Regions from separate parts of the Bacillus seohaeanensis genome, predicted to be linked through region 1. Evidence: a T-box and tRNA genes for the amino acid it is inferred to sense, from the RefSeq annotation. Region 1 holds a T-box; the other holds one or more tRNA genes.
The links. The T-box of region 1 lies ahead of pheS (phenylalanine--tRNA ligase subunit alpha). A T-box ahead of a tRNA ligase gene usually reads a tRNA of that ligase, here a tRNA-Phe.
Positions count from the first base shown of each region.

Region 2: it encodes a tRNA-Phe, which carries the amino acid that the T-box ahead of pheS (phenylalanine--tRNA ligase subunit alpha) is inferred to sense. The anticodon was not compared.

Region 1 is NZ_JBHUMF010000030.1:165,525-168,897, forward strand. It holds gene pheT (phenylalanine--tRNA ligase subunit beta) at 1-746, opposite strand, end outside; gene pheS (phenylalanine--tRNA ligase subunit alpha) at 765-1,802, opposite strand; T-box leader at 1,851-2,090, opposite strand; gene ACFSUL_RS12345 (TrmH family RNA methyltransferase) at 2,148-2,909, opposite strand; gene sspI (small acid-soluble spore protein SspI) at 3,072-3,278, shown strand.
Region 2 is NZ_JBHUMF010000035.1:159,645-163,017, forward strand. It holds gene upp (uracil phosphoribosyltransferase) at 1-366, opposite strand, end outside; tRNA gene ACFSUL_RS21145 (tRNA-Arg) at 830-903, opposite strand; tRNA gene ACFSUL_RS21150 (tRNA-Asn) at 992-1,066, opposite strand; tRNA gene ACFSUL_RS21155 (tRNA-Ile) at 1,088-1,164, opposite strand; tRNA gene ACFSUL_RS21160 (tRNA-Gly) at 1,180-1,253, opposite strand; tRNA gene ACFSUL_RS21165 (tRNA-Gln) at 1,342-1,416, opposite strand; tRNA gene ACFSUL_RS21170 (tRNA-His) at 1,460-1,535, opposite strand; tRNA gene ACFSUL_RS21175 (tRNA-Trp) at 1,550-1,623, opposite strand; tRNA gene ACFSUL_RS21180 (tRNA-Tyr) at 1,632-1,715, opposite strand; tRNA gene ACFSUL_RS21185 (tRNA-Phe) at 1,751-1,826, opposite strand; tRNA gene ACFSUL_RS21190 (tRNA-Asp) at 1,944-2,020, opposite strand; tRNA gene ACFSUL_RS21195 (tRNA-Met) at 2,054-2,127, opposite strand; tRNA gene ACFSUL_RS21200 (tRNA-Ser) at 2,155-2,247, opposite strand; tRNA gene ACFSUL_RS21205 (tRNA-Ile) at 2,255-2,328, opposite strand; tRNA gene ACFSUL_RS21210 (tRNA-Met) at 2,359-2,432, opposite strand; tRNA gene ACFSUL_RS21215 (tRNA-Ala) at 2,448-2,520, opposite strand; tRNA gene ACFSUL_RS21220 (tRNA-Pro) at 2,544-2,620, opposite strand; tRNA gene ACFSUL_RS21225 (tRNA-Arg) at 2,635-2,711, opposite strand; tRNA gene ACFSUL_RS21230 (tRNA-Leu) at 2,718-2,806, opposite strand; tRNA gene ACFSUL_RS21235 (tRNA-Gly) at 2,817-2,891, opposite strand; tRNA gene ACFSUL_RS21240 (tRNA-Leu) at 2,905-2,989, opposite strand; tRNA gene ACFSUL_RS21245 (tRNA-Lys) at 2,996-3,071, opposite strand; tRNA gene ACFSUL_RS21250 (tRNA-Thr) at 3,097-3,172, opposite strand; tRNA gene ACFSUL_RS21255 (tRNA-Val) at 3,244-3,319, opposite strand; tRNA gene ACFSUL_RS21260 (tRNA-Glu) at 3,326-3,373, opposite strand, start outside.

The DNA.
Region 1 (3,373 bases):
GCTGCAATTAAGACATTTTGCATCCACAGTGGAGAAGGGCCAATTTTAACATTCCGAATAACCTTCGCACCGTACAATGGATTATCTTCTTTTGCTTCCACTTTGACAGAAATATAATCGGAAGCTTTTTCTGTGCTTTCTTTATAAGTAGATGCTGGAAGTTTGACATCCCGATCTAATATTGCAGCTACTTCGTAAGCAACTCCAAGCATACTTAAACAGTCAGAGCGGTTAGGTGTAAGCCCAAGTTCAAGGACCGCATCATCTAAGTTTAACAGTTCAACAGCGTCCTTTCCGACCTCTGCATCATCAGAGAAAACATATATTCCTTCCGCATGCTCTTTTGGAACTAATTTGCTTTCTACTCCTAGTTCTTGAAGAGAACAAATCATTCCACGGGATTCTTCCCCACGTAGCTTCGCTTTTTTTATTTTAAAATTCCCCGGTAGCACTGCTCCTACTTTAGCTACTGGTACTTTTTGGCCTTGGGCTACGTTTGGAGCTCCACAAATGATTTGGACGGGAGCGTCTTCTCCAACTTCCACTAAGCATTTGTTTAATTTATCTGCGTCTGGATGTTGTTCGCATTTTACTACATGACCGACAACAACATTTTTGATTCCTTCACCAATTTTCTCAATGCCTTCTACTTCTATACCGCTTCTTGTAATCTTTTCTGCCAATTCTTCAGGAGATATTCCTGATAAGTCAACGTAATTTTCCAACCACTTATATGAAACAAACATATTACTACCTCCGTTCGATTATTCTTGTATTCCAAATTGAGTGAGGAAACGAACATCATTCGTATAGAAGTGTCGAATATCATCAATACCATATTTCAGCATTGCAATTCGTTCAGGTCCCATACCAAATGCAAATCCTGTATATTTTTTCGAATCATACCCTGCCATTTCAAGTACATTCGGATGTACCATTCCGGCACCAAGAATTTCAATCCATCCAGTTTTTTTACAAACATTACAGCCTTTTCCGCCACACATTTTACAAGAAATATCCATTTCAACAGAAGGCTCTGTAAACGGAAAGAAACTAGGACGTAAACGGATTTCTCGATCTTCACCAAACATTTTTTTCGCAAATACTTGAAGAGTTCCTTTTAGATCACTCATTCGAATATTTTCATCAACCACCAATCCTTCAATTTGAGTAAATTGGTGTGAATGTGTCGCATCATCTGTATCACGACGATATACTTTCCCTGGACAAATAATCTTTATTGGCCCTTTGCCATTTTTACCTTCCATCGTTCTAGCTTGAACGGGAGATGTATGCGTTCTAAGTAAAATATCCTCTGTAATGTAGAAAGAGTCTTGCATATCACGAGCAGGATGGCCTTTTGGAAGGTTCAACGCTTCAAAATTGTAATAATCTTTTTCCACTTCAGGTCCTTCTGCTATTGTGTATCCCATACCAATAAATAGATCTTCAATTTCTTCGACCATCTTTGTTAAAGGATGATGACTACCTTTACGGACAGGACGCCCTGGAAGAGTCACATCAATCGTTTCAGATTCCAGTTTCTTTTGCACAGCTTCCCTTTCGAGCTTCTCTTGTTTACTTTCAATTTTTTCCTTTATAGAGCCGCGTACTTCATTAGCCAGGGCACCCATTTTTGGTCGCTCTTCAGCCGAAAGTTTCCCCATTCCCTTTAATATTTCAGTTACAGGACCTTTTTTACCGAGATACGCCACACGGATATCGTTAAGCTCTTTTAAGTTTTGAACTGATTCTATTTTTTCAAGTGCCTCTGTTTGAAGCGCTCTTAACTTATCCTCCATTTTCTTTTCCTCCTTTTTTCATTACAAATAAAAAAACCCCATCCCCTAAAAAGGGACGAGGTTTGGATTCGCGGTACCACCCTTATAAGTATACAAATCCGTATACTCACTTCATTCGGATAACGGCTTATGCCGGAGCATCTTTACATTTCTATTCAGAAATGGTCCCGATGCCAACTCAAGAGGTGAAATTTTCACAACATATCTTAATAAGAATGCTTGCAGTCAAAATGGCATTCTCTCCCTGAAAAAAGACGATGTGTTACTTTCCTCTGTCCATGTTTTTACTCATATGTGAATCATTATAGATAAAAATCGACCGTATTTCAAACCTTTTTCGCTAAATTATTGCCCAATTTTTAAATAATATAACAATATGCCAGCTGCAACGGCAACATTTAACGACTCACTCTTCCCATAGATCGGAATATATAGGTTTTGATTTGTTTCAGAGAGCACTTCATTTGATACTCCATTTCCCTCATTACCGACAATTACGGCAAATGTTGAGGATGGCTCCACATTTGTGTATTCGACTCCATTTTCTAGTGCTGTTCCGTAGATTGGAATTTCTTTGCTTTTTAATAGTTCAATGGTTTGTTGTAAATCGCTTCGTACAATCGGCAAGTGAAAATGGCTGCCTTGTGCTGACCTTAGAACTTTTGGGTTGTAAGGATCTCCTGAACCAGCCCCAAGAACTACCATATCAATACCAGCTGCATCTGCGGTTCTGATCATCGTTCCAATATTCCCTGGATCTTGGACTCCATCGAGTAGGAGAAAGGTTTTCGCACCGCTTATTTCCATACTTTTCTCCACTTGACTACAAACTGCAAAGATTCCTTGAGTCGATTCTGTATCTGAAAGAACTTTTGATACTTCCTCCGCCACGATTGTAATGGAAATAGAATCCACATTCCATTTTTGCGGAATATCTACCCCATCACTCACGATTAATTCTAAAACAACTTTATTTTGTTTTAGCGCTTCTTCCACTAAATGGAATCCTTCTACAATAAATGTATTTGTTTTATCTCTCTCTTTTTTAGTTAATAACTTTTTCCATTGTTTTACTTGCGGATTTTTAGAAGACTGTATGTATTTCAAAAGAAGTTCCCTCCTTTAGCTAGTTTTCATGCCAAGTATGTCAAGTTTTTTATTCATAAAATATTTAAGGTTACATTATACATGAACTTTCATACATAATAAATTAAATTCGGGTGAAAATAACATTGAAATAGTTACTTTAAGAAAAAGGAGCGTTTAGACATGGGCCTAAATCTTAGAAATGCGATTATTCATAACGTTTCTGGAAATAGTCAAGATGAATTAAAAGACACGATTGTAGATGCCATTCAAGGTGGAGAAGAAAAAACACTTCCAGGTCTTGGTGTCCTACTTGAAGTTTTTTGGCAGCATTCTAGTCAAGAAGAAAAAAGTATGCTGTTAGAAACGTTGGAAGAGGGACTAAAATAAAAGGAAATTCCATTGATAAAACCCCTTTTCTTTATTAAATTTTTCAAAAGAAAATAAATAAAACGGATGCTACCCGCATCCGTTTTATTTATTTC
Region 2 (3,373 bases), on a different contig from region 1:
CACATCACTAGGAAGCTTCACATAATATTCAATAGGCTGCAATGTTTCAGGATCACGGTACAAACCAACATGTCCTACTTTTGCTGCAGGAATAAGCTTTAATATTCCATCAACCATACCTAGTCCCGCACGAAGAATCGGCACAATCCCGAGTTTTTTTCCAGCTAATGTTTTGGCTGTCGCCTGACTAACTGGTGTTGCTACTTCAATTTCCTCCAATTGTAAATCACGTGTGATTTCAAAGGCCATTAGCGTAGCCACCTCATCTACTAGCTCACGAAATTCCTTTGTACCTGTGTTTTTATCTCTAATAAATGTTAATTTGTGTTGAATTAATGGATGATCAAATACATAAACCTTACCCACTCTAACTCGCTCCTTTATGCTGTTTTTATGTAAAATAAATTCCTGTTTCATGATTTACACTATTGCCTATTGTACATAAAAGAGAATCTAAGGGCAATAAAAGTGAGGAAGTGTAAGGAAATTTTTAAGAAGATGTAATTCTTTCGAGTCACATGTAAGAATCAGAAGAGTATAAGTCGAATTTGTTCTATAAAATACAGAGGTTTGGAATCTTTATCCCTCATGTTAAAAAGAAAAAAACTTTTTTAAAACAATAGATTCAGTTTACGGGCAGAAAAAGCTAAGCAGGCTCCCTATACTAGTTTAGATGCAGACTGTTCTAATAGAAAGGTTATTCAAAAGAGAACTTTTTATTATTTTCCCTACAAAAAAAGCGACTACCATATTGGTAATCGCTCCTCGTTATATTTTTAGATATTCATATTAGTTTTTTCTATCACTCTACCATAGTTATGTTTAAATACGCGCCTTAGAGGATTCGAACCTCTGACCTACAGCTTAGGAGGCTGTCGCTCTATCCTGCTGAGCTAAAGGCGCATCACACTTGAAATAAAAGAAATAAGCATGTCTACGGGACCTATCCTCTTAGCAAAGGGCGATCTTAAAAATTTCTTCATATAAAAAATGGCTCCGCAGGTAGGACTCGAACCTACGACCAATCGGTTAACAGCCGATTGCTCTACCACTGAGCTACTGCGGAACAAGAAAAATTATTTAATTATGGTGGGCCTAAGTGGACTCGAACCACCGACCTCACGCTTATCAGGCGTGCGCTCTAACCAGCTGAGCTATAGGCCCCCATTATGTATTATTTGGAGCGGGTGATGGGAATCGAACCCACGACATCAGCTTGGAAGGCTGAGGTTTTACCATTAAACTACACCCGCATGTATAAATTTATTGTAAATACTCAAGTTTGACTTGCTATGAAAGCTTACCTATCTTTGACTAACAATTAACCAAGTTATTTGAAAATGGCTGGGCTAGCTGGATTCGAACCAGCGCATGACGGAGTCAAAGTCCGTTGCCTTACCGCTTGGCTATAGCCCATTGAAAAGCAGCATGAGTCAATTTTTATAATAATACTTTACTTTGGGGCGATTGATGGGAATCGAACCCACGAGTGTCGGAGCCACAATCCGATGCGTTAACCACTTCGCCACAACCGCCATTATTTATCTATTGGCAGGGGCAGTAGGAATCGAACCCACACTGGAGGTTTTGGAGACCTCTGTTCTACCGTTAAACTATGCCCCTAATTTTGGTGGTGGAGGGGGGCAGATTCGAACTGCCGAACCCGAAGGAGCGGATTTACAGTCCGCCGCGTTTAGCCACTTCGCTACCCCTCCATACTTCCTGAAAAACTAAGGGAATATTAAGTTAATGGTGGCTCAGGACGGAATCGAACCGCCGACACATGGATTTTCAGTCCATTGCTCTACCAACTGAGCTACTGAGCCTTATTTAATATGTATCCTAATTTCAGACAAGGCTTTCTTCATCATACAACTTCCAGGAAATTTTTTCAAATCTCAATTCAATCTGTATGCTGATTTTATAAGTGCCCTATATGTAAATGGCGGTCCGGACGGGACTCGAACCCGCGACCTCCTGCGTGACAGGCAGGCATTCTAACCAACTGAACTACCGGACCAAATTAAATTTTCATTTTACTGAAAACCTGGTATTGCGGGGGCAGGATTTGAACCTGCGACCTTCGGGTTATGAGCCCGACGAGCTACCAGACTGCTCCACCCCGCGCTAATATGAATTATTGTTTAAAGGATATGGCGGAGGAAGAGGGATTCGAACCCCCGCGGGCTTTAACACCCCTGTCGGTTTTCAAGACCGATCCCTTCAGCCAGACTTGGGTATTCCTCCATATAAATGGACCCTGTAGGACTCGAACCTACGACCGGACGGTTATGAGCCGTCAGCTCTAACCAACTGAGCTAAGGGTCCAATATTACTAGCACTAACATTAATTTCTTATAGCGGCGGAGGGGATCGAACCCCCGACCTCACGGGTATGAACCGTACGCTCTAGCCAGCTGAGCTACACCGCCATTTTAAAAATAATATGGAGCCTAGCGGGATCGAACCGCTGACCTCCTGCGTGCAAAGCAGGCGCTCTCCCAGCTGAGCTAAGGCCCCATGTTTGTATTTAAACTTTCTACTGGTCGGGAAGACAGGATTCGAACCTGCGACCCCTTGGTCCCAAACCAAGTGCTCTACCAAGCTGAGCTACTTCCCGTTTATTAATTAAGATGGCGCGCCCGAGAGGAGTCGAACCCCTAACCTTTTGATCCGTAGTCAAACGCTCTATCCAATTGAGCTACGGGCGCGTATTGTGGTGCCGAGGACCGGAATCGAACCGGTACGGTAGTCACCTACCGCAGGATTTTAAGTCCTGTGCGTCTGCCAGTTCCGCCACCCCGGCAAAGTTTCTTTGGAGCGGAAGACGGGATTCGAACCCGCGACCCCCACCTTGGCAAGGTGGTGTTCTACCACTGAACTACTTCCGCGTTATAAAAGCAGTGGTGCGGGTGAAGGGACTTGAACCCCCACGCCTTGCGGCGCCAGATCCTAAGTCTGGTGCGTCTGCCAATTCCGCCACACCCGCAAATAGTGGTGAGCCATGAAGGATTCGAACCTTCGACCCTCTGATTAAAAGTCAGATGCTCTACCAACTGAGCTAATGGCTCTTAAAATTATTAAGTATATACTAAATGGTGCCGGCAAGAGGACTTGAACCCCCAACCTACTGATTACAAGTCAGTTGCTCTACCAGTTGAGCTACACCGGCGTTATTAATATTTATTCTACTAATATATATTCATCAATTATGCCTTGCTAGTTAAACCTAACAACTATATATGGTGGAGGATGACGGGATCGAACCGCCGACCCCCTGCTTGTAAGGCAGGTGCTCTCCCAGCTGAGCTAATCCTCCACTATATGGTGACCCGTACGGGATTCGAACCCGTGTTACCGCCGTGAAAGGGCG